Regions from separate parts of the Metabacillus herbersteinensis genome, predicted to be linked through region 1. Evidence: predicted binding sites of a transcription regulator. Region 1 holds the regulator's gene; each other region holds the start of a gene.
What was found. The regulator Rex, encoded in region 1, represses fermentation and respiration genes when NADH is low (regulators of the CRP and FNR family bind a similar motif). The targets are predictions, from matches to a motif close to TTGTGAAATATTTCACAA.
Positions count from the first base shown of each region.

Region 2: a site for Rex is predicted at 1,310-1,327, ahead of yumC (ferredoxin--NADP reductase 2). Genes of this name have one in related genera too.
Region 3: a site for Rex is predicted at 850-867, ahead of cydD (thiol reductant ABC exporter subunit CydD). Genes of this name have one in related genera too.
Region 4: a site for Rex is predicted at 841-858, ahead of nirB (nitrite reductase large subunit NirB). Genes of this name have one in related genera too.

Region 1 covers NZ_JBHLVO010000038.1:6,194-8,404, forward strand. The annotation lists gene ACFFIX_RS24755 (ABC-F family ATP-binding cassette domain-containing protein) at 1-315, opposite strand, end outside; gene moaC (cyclic pyranopterin monophosphate synthase MoaC) at 452-937, shown strand; gene ACFFIX_RS24765 (redox-sensing transcriptional repressor Rex) at 1,016-1,654, shown strand; gene tatAY (sec-independent protein translocase protein TatAY) at 1,677-1,859, shown strand; gene tatC (twin-arginine translocase subunit TatC) at 1,877-2,211, shown strand, end outside.
Region 2 covers NZ_JBHLVO010000003.1:140,360-142,570, reverse strand. The annotation lists gene ACFFIX_RS05705 (NAD(P)/FAD-dependent oxidoreductase) at 1-1,070, opposite strand, end outside; gene yumC (ferredoxin--NADP reductase 2) at 1,441-2,211, shown strand, end outside.
Region 3 covers NZ_JBHLVO010000016.1:49,137-51,347, forward strand. The annotation lists gene ACFFIX_RS16925 (peptide MFS transporter) at 1-611, opposite strand, end outside; gene cydD (thiol reductant ABC exporter subunit CydD) at 939-2,211, shown strand, end outside.
Region 4 covers NZ_JBHLVO010000001.1:594,482-596,692, reverse strand. The annotation lists gene nasC (assimilatory nitrate reductase catalytic subunit NasC) at 1-724, shown strand, start outside; gene nirB (nitrite reductase large subunit NirB) at 904-2,211, shown strand, end outside.

The DNA.
Region 1 (2,211 bases):
CTCTACTTCTCGCATGTCCCGCTCCATTTTTCGTAATTCCTTGAAGACTTGTAGCATTTCATCCCAAATTGTTAAGCTAGATTCCAAGCCAGTATCTTGTGCAAGATAGCCTATTGTGACATCTTTTGGTTTTATGAGATCTCCTGAATCATAGGAAAGAATACCTGCAATTACTTTTAACAGTGTCGATTTTCCTGCGCCGTTTCGACCAACTAGTGCAATTTTGTCTCTAGTTTGTACTTCTAGCTTAATATTCGATAAAATAAGATCAGCACCGAAGGATTTATTGAGCTGATTAACTTGTAACAAAATCATTGTATTCACCTCTGCTATTGATATTAGTGTAGCCTATCACTTCGAATGGGGCAACTAAAGGGATGTATACATACAATTGTCACAATACGTAAACAGACAGGATATAAAAAATAGTGTATAGTTAGGGGAATAATTAATGTCTCAATTTACCCATTTTAATAGACAAGGTAGAGCGAAAATGGTTGATATTTCTGAAAAGCAGACAACAGTCAGAACGGCCATCGCTAAAACTAGCGTAGAAATGCCTAAAACAGTTTATGATCTGATCACAAATTTTCAAATAGGAAAAGGTGACGTACTTTCTGTTGCCCAAGTTGCTGGGATTATGGCAGCAAAGAATACGTCAAACATCATTCCAATGTGCCATCCGCTCTCACTTAAAGCTGTTGATATTCACTTTAGTTGGGAAGAAGCTAAGCCTAGCTACCACCTCAATATCCGTGTCACAGTTAAAACAAAAGGGAGTACAGGTGTCGAAATGGAAGCGCTAACTGCTGCAACAGTCACCGCTCTTACTGTTTATGACATGTGTAAAGCTGTGGATAAAGGCATGATTATAGGTCAAACCTATTTAATAGAAAAAACAGGTGGCAAAAGTGGTCACTATCAAATAACTGAATAATATGTATGCCTAAACAGTACAGCTAGGTCATTACCTTAAAAACGACCGAGTTTTCTTTAGAACGTGAGGGATAAAAGAGTGAATATAGATCAATCTAAAATTCCGCAGGCAACAGCGAAACGTTTGCCACTGTATTACCGATTTTTAAAGAATCTACACTCTTCAGGTAAGCAACGGGTTTCCTCTGCAGAGCTTAGTGATGCGGTGAAAGTTGATTCGGCTACGATCAGAAGAGATTTTTCATATTTTGGGGCGTTGGGAAAAAAAGGGTATGGTTATAATGTGAATTATTTGTTATCCTTTTTTAGAAAAACGCTAGACCAAGATGAAATTACAAAGGTAGGATTAATAGGGGTAGGGAATTTAGGAACAGCTTTTTTACACTATAATTTTACAAAAAACAATAATACGGTCATTTCCATAGCGTTTGATGTTGATGAGAACAAGATTGGAACAGAAATTGGTGGAGTTGTTGTCTATCACTTGGATGAGCTTGAACAGCATTTACCAGAAGATGTTACGGTGGCAATCTTAACAGTTCCAGCACATGTAGCGCAATCAATTACAGACAGATTAATTGCTAAAGGAATAAAGGGAATATTAAATTTCACCCCTGCTCGTTTAAATGTCCCGGATGAAATTAGAATACACCACATTGATCTTGCGGTTGAACTACAATCGCTGGTTTATTTTCTAAAACATTATCCAAACGAATAATACTTTTTAAGGAGGTGTAGCTATGGGTCCGATCGGTCCAGGAAGTTTAATTTTAATAGTTCTTATTGCTATATTATTTTTCGGTCCAAAAAAATTACCTGAGCTTGGAAAAGCGGTAGGTAGTTCTTTACGTGAATTTAAGAACGCAACAAAAGGTTTAGCAAATGATGATGATGAAGAAAAAAAGAAAGAAGACAAGAAGTAAGATAGGATGAATCCGATATGAAACCTGAGGCAATGTCGGTCATAGAGCATATAACAGAACTAAGAAAACGACTTATACTTGTTGTCGTTTTCTTTGTCTTAGCAATCATTGCTGGTTTTTTGCTCTCAAGGCCGATAATTATCTATCTACAACATACAGAAGAAGCACAGAATTTAACGCTGAATTCTTTTAATTTAACAGATCCATTAATGGTTTATATGAAATTTGCTTTTATTATTGCCCTAATTATTACCTCACCTATCATTCTCTTTCAATTGTGGTCTTTTGTTAGTCCTGGATTGTATGAAAAAGAAAGACGGGTAACCTTGAGTTATATCCCAATGGCAATTGG
Region 2 (2,211 bases), on a different contig from region 1:
ATTGATACAGACAAGTTTTTCGCACAAGTTTCTCCTTGTTGCATGGCAATTTGTGCTGTTGGTGGATAGGGACGATTGATTTCTTCGTTGATTACTAAAGAACAATCTCCGATAATGTAAACATCGTCATGTCCTGGAGCACGTAAGAATTCATCAACTTTAACACGTCCACGCATGTTTTCAAAGCCAGCTTCTTCCACGACGTTGTTTCCACGAACACCTGCAGCCCAAACTACTGTGTCTGCTTTGATTTCTTCCATTTGATCATCTTTTGCAACGATGATTCCTTTTTCTGTACATTCTTTAATTGCTGTGCCGATCATAAAGTCTACACCTTTACGTTGTAGGTGGTTAACAGCGTAATCCACTAGCTCTGGGTCAAAACCTGGAAGTGCTGTCGGAGCTGCCTCTACACAAACGATGCGAACTTTTTTGTTGTCAATATCATACTCTTTACATAGTTGTGGAACACGGTTCGCTAATTCACCTAAAAATTCAATCCCTGTAAATCCTGCTCCACCTACCACGATTGTCAAACGCTCATCACGTTTCACTTCTTCTGTATTGTAGGTAGCAAATTGATACTCAATATGCTCACGTAGTTGACGCGAAGAATTAATATTTGTAATTCCAAACGCATATTCCTTTAATCCTTTGATACCGAATGTTTCAGGTTGTGAGCCAAGTGCGACAACTAAATAGTCATAATGTAGCTCACTATTTTCGAGTACAATCTTCTTTTCATCTTTATTTATCGCAACAACTGTATTTTTTACAAAATTAACACGACTATTGTCAATAACATCTTTGATTTGATAACGCGCTTTATCATGATGTAACGTACCAGCTGACGCCTCATGCAACCATGTTGTTTCATAATGATAGTCATTTTTATTAACCAATGTAATATCTGCTTCGTTTACCCCAACTAACTTTTGTAAACGTGAAACTGTAATTAAACCACCATAACCTCCACCTAATACAACAACTCTTGGCTTTCTCACCGAAATACATCCACCTTTTTTATTTATATTTGTTGTCAAAAATCGAATTCTGCTATTTCTTAGCATCCACATCTTTACAACATTTTATTTTGACTTTGCACGAATAAGTTTGTGAAAACCTTCACTTATCATCGTACAATTAAACACAAAATCCCTTATAAAAATCTAATAAATTAATTTTAATCCTATAGTACATAATATCGATTTGAAATTAATTTTTCAAGCATATTTTTTTTATTAAAACGTTGCGAATATTGAAAATATATTTTATAATGGCTTTTACTTCTTCTAATCAGAGCGATGAAGTGTGAAACATTTCTCAATTTTTAGTATTTATATGCTTGAAGTGCACTTCACCAGTTTTTTGAACAAAGAAATACAAATGATTTATGGTATCATAGTAATTAATTATAAATTGCAGGTTGGAGGTTTTTAGGTGAAAGAAAATACAGAAGTATATGACATTACAATTATAGGTGGCGGCCCTGTCGGCTTATTCACAGCTTTTTATGGTGGTATGAGACAAGCAAGTGTAAAGATCATAGAAAGTCTTCCGCACCTCGGTGGACAGCTATCCGCATTATATCCTGAAAAGTATATATATGATGTTGCAGGATTTCCAAAGATTCGCGCTCAAGAATTGGTTGATAATCTTAAGGAACAAATGGCAAAATTCGAACCAACATTAGCATTAGAGCAGGCTGTAGAAGATGTTGAAAAACAAGCTGATGGTGTCTTTAAAATCACCACAAATAGCGAAATTCATTATACTAAAACAATTATTATTACAGCTGGAAATGGTGCATTTCAACCTCGTAAATTAGAGCTTGAAGAAGCTGTTAAGTTTGAAAAGAAAAATTTACATTACTTTGTTGATGACTTAAACAAATTTGCTGGGCAGGAAGTTGTTCTATGTGGTGGAGGAGATTCTGCGGTTGACTGGGCTTTAATGCTTGAACCAATTGCCGAAAAAGTAACACTCGTTCATCGTCGTGATAAATTCCGTGCTCATGAACATAGTGTTGAGCTATTAATGAATTCCAAAGTTGAAATTTTAACACCATTTATTCCATCGGAAGTAGTTGGCGAGGAAAATATAAACCAAATTATTTTAGATGAAGTTAAGAGTGATCGTAAAGTAGTCATTGACCTTGACGCTCTAATCGTTAACTTTGGTTTTGTCTCTTCTCTTGGTCCAATCAAAAAC
Region 3 (2,211 bases), on a different contig from region 1:
GTTAAAACAAAAACCAGTAAGCCAAAAAACATACCGACAGCAGCAATTGCAAAACCTAAATGGAAATCATGTTTTAACCCGACTTCTCCAACGATAAGTGGAGCTATAAACCCTCCAAGGTTAATCCCCATATAGAAAATACTAAAACCAGCATCACGGCGATTGTCTCCCTCACTGTAAATATCACCTACAATAGTTGAAACATTGGGCTTTAAGAGACCTGTCCCAAGAACGATAAGAACCATTGAAATAAAGAACATGGTGAGGCTTCCAGGTACTGCTAAAACAATATGACCAAACATGATCAAAATACCACCGTAAAACACGGCTTTTGAGGTTCCGAACAGCCTGTCAGCCATCCAGCCACCGATGATTCCGGACATGTACACTAAGGAACCATAAACAGACATGATCGCTAGTGCAGTTGGTTCATCAAGTCCCAACCCGCCTTTTGAAACTTCATAGTACATATAAAAGACTAGAATAGCCCTCATTCCATAGTAGGAAAAGCGCTCCCAAAACTCTGTGAAGAAAAGAGTGAATAACCCCTTAGGATGACCGAAAAAGCCAGTTTGAGGGACACTTGATACAATCTTCTGCTTATTTAACATAATTATACCTCCCATATACTTATACTATGATACTTTTAATAGAACAAAAATGTCAAAAAAAATAAATGGAGTCGTTGGTAGAAGATACTTTTTAAATAAAAATAGTATAAAATAATCTTTTTTAAAATAGCATCAACATGCTACTCTTCATTGTAATAAAGACAATGTAAATGTCATAAAACGTTCAATCTCAATTAAAGCATGTTTTGTTACTATCACGTATAATGAAGATGTAACATTGTGAAACATTTCACTAACTTAAACTTATATAATTCCGAAGTTCTCGGTTTAAATACGTCATTTCATGTTGGGAGATTGATCGTGATTATGAATGAACTAAAAAATATAGCAAAGACGCATAAAAGTACCAGGATGTTTTTAATTTTTTCGTCCGTACTGATGGGAGCAACGGTCATTGGTCAGGCTTACTTCTTTGTGACAATCGTGGATCGCGTCTTTTTGCGTGGGCATTCCATCCAAGAGATCGTGCCATTTCTAGCTGGCTTGTTGATCGTGCTTATTGCAAGAAGTGCTTTAACTTATGGAAGTGGCCGAGCGGGTGTTCTAATGGCCTCAAAGGTAAAGCGTGATTTTAGGAAAAAGCTTTTAAATAAAATCTCAAGTAATCCGATGCAGTCTGCTTTGCAGGGACAGTCAGGTCAAAAGGTAAGTGTCATGATGGATGCGGTGGATGGTATTGATAGCTACTTTAGTCGATTTATTCCCCAGGTAATTCAAACATCGATCGTGCCGCTAATGATTTTAGTGGTTGTTTTTACACAGCATATTTATTCAGGGCTTATCATGGTGATTACAGCTCCGTTTATTCCATTATTCATGGCGATTATAGGAATGAAGACTCAAAAAAAGTCAGAAGAACAAGTGGAGAAGTTGTCTGCTTTCTCTGGTCAATTCCTAGACACTCTACAAGGGCTAACAACTCTTAAATTGTTCGGTCGATCCTCTCATCAGAAGGAATTGATTCAAAAAAACAGCCTCAATTTTAGGGATGCTACAATGGAAATATTGAAAATTGCCTTTATGTCGTCCTTAATGCTAGAGTTCATTTCAATGCTCAGTATGGGTTTAATTGCTCTCGAAGCGAGCATTCGTTTAGTCGTATTTGAAAGCATTACGTTCTTTACAGCTTTCTTTATTCTCGTTCTTGCACCGGAATTTTACTTATCACTAAAAGATCTAGGCAGTGCATTTCACACGGGAAGAGGGAGTATGGGTGCAGCGAATAAAGTCACAGAGGAATTAGCGGAAAAAGATAAAGCAATTCAGTGGGGAGCGAAAAGCCTAAATGGTAAAGGATCACCGCCAACTATTGAACTGAATGGAACTAGCTTTCATTATTCGCAAGAAGGTTTTTCATTACGGAATATTAAAGCAGTCATTGAACCTTACGAACAGGTTGCAATTGTCGGGAAAAGTGGCTCAGGAAAAACGACGCTCTTACACTTAATTGCGGGACTTCTGAGTCCAACCGAAGGGAAGATCTTCATTAATGGAACCTCATTGTTTGATCACAAAGAAAGTGATTGGTTTGATCAATTAAGCTATATTTCTCAAAATCCTTATCTTTTCTCTGGAACGC
Region 4 (2,211 bases), on a different contig from region 1:
AATGACAAACCTTGAAGGTAGAGTAACTCTTAGGGAAGCGAGTCGACCTTGTCCAGGAGAAGTGAAGCATGACTGGCAAATCATTTGCGAGATAGCAAAAGTACTAGGTAAAGAGGAGTATTTTCCATATACAAAAGCAGAGGATATCTTTGATGAGTTAAGAATAGCGAGTCGGGGAGGTAAAGCCGATTATTATGGGATCACGTATGATCGGATAAGAAAGGAAGAAGGAATTCTCTGGCCTTGTCCTGAGGTAGATCACAAAGGAACAACGCGGTTATTTGAAGAGTCCTTTTCACACCCAGATGGTAAAGCAAAAATGATTGCTGTAAAAAGCATTCCCGATGTTCCAAAGGAGAAACCGAATGAAGAATTTCCGTTATACTTAACAACCGGACGAGTGATGTCACATTATTTAACAGGGGTTCAAACGAGAAAAAGCGCCGCACTGGCAGCGAGAAACTTTGAATCCTATCTTGAAATTCACCCAGAGACGGCTAGGAAGTATGGTATTGATCATAATAAATTAGTTACCATCACATCAAAACGAGGAAGTATAGTTGTCAGAAGTAAATGGTCAGAAAAAATAAGACAAGATACTGTTTTTGTTCCTTTTCATTGGGCGGACAGTCAAAATGTAAACAAACTGGTAGCAGAAGAGCTTGATCCGTCATGCAAAATGCCAGGTTTTAAACTGAGTACCGTTAATGTAACACCAGTATGACAACATTCAATCGAAAAAGATAGAACTTGCGGGGTACATATTATGTGCCTTTTTTTTATGGATAAAAAGGGTGCCTGTTCTTTAAAGATAAAATGATGTTAGAAAACCTGACATGAATGTAAACTTTTTCACTTTACCGTGATATGGTATAAGAAACTTTCTAAGGGGAGGAACACAGGGTGATTAAAAAGAAGCTTGTTCTTGTAGGAAATGGGATGGCCGGTGTTAGAGCGATTGAAGAAATTTTAAACGTTTCAGAGGAATTATTCGAGATAACAATTTTTGGGAGTGAACCACATCCTAACTATAATAGAATCCTATTATCAAAGGTGTTACAAGGTGACACTAAGATAAAAGATATTACGCTAAATGACTGGGAATGGTATGAGGAAAACAATATTACCCTTTATACAGGAGAAACCGTAACGAAAATTAACCCTGAGATGAAGGTTGTCATATCTGATAATGGAAGAGTTATACCATATGATGAAGTGATCATTGCAACAGGATCAGTTCCATTTATGCTTCCACTACCGGGCGCTGATAAACAAGGTGTAACGGCATTCCGTGATATTAAGGATACTGACGTTATGGTAGAAGCGTCAAAAAAGTATAAAAAGGCGGCTGTTATTGGTGGTGGCCTACTCGGTTTAGAAGCAGCACGTGGCTTATTGAATCTAGGAATGGATGTCTCTGTTATTCATATCGCACCAACGTTAATGGAACGCCAGCTTGATGAAACAGCAGGTAGGCTTTTGCAAAAGGAATTAGAAACTCAAGGGATGAAATTTCTACTTGAAAAGAGCACGGAAGAAATTTACGGGACAAACCGAGTAGAAGGATTGAAGTTTAAGGATGGGACACATCTTGAAGCTGATTTAGTTGTCATGGCGGTTGGGATTAAACCGAATATTGAATTAGCGAAAGAAAGTGGATTATCCGTAAACAGAGGAATTATCGTAAATGACTTTTTACAAACAGATCTTCCGCATGTGTACTCTGTTGGTGAGTGTGCAGAACATAATGGAATCCCGTATGGCCTTGTTGCCCCTTTATATGAACAAGCAAAGGTACTGGCTAGTCACATCTGTGGGCAAGAAACGGCACCATATAAAGGTTCGGTATTATCTACTCAATTAAAAGTATCAGGTGTTGAAGTTTTTTCAGCGGGTGACTTTACTGAGGGAGAAGATAAAAAGGCACTTAAAATATTTGATGAACAAGATGGAATTTATAAAAAGATCGTTTTTAAGGGAAGTAAAATTGTCGGCGCTGTTTTATTCGGAGACAGTAAGGAAGGAAATCGACTGTTTTCTATGATTAAAAAACAAGCAGATATTTCAGATACAGAAAAAATAAGCATTTTGCAGCCAATTGGGGAGGAAGCAGGAGCTAGCTTAGTTGCTTCGATGAGTGCTGATGAAATGATCTGTGGATGTAACGGGGTTTCAAAAGGTGCAATTATTCAAGCCATTCAGGAAAAAGGC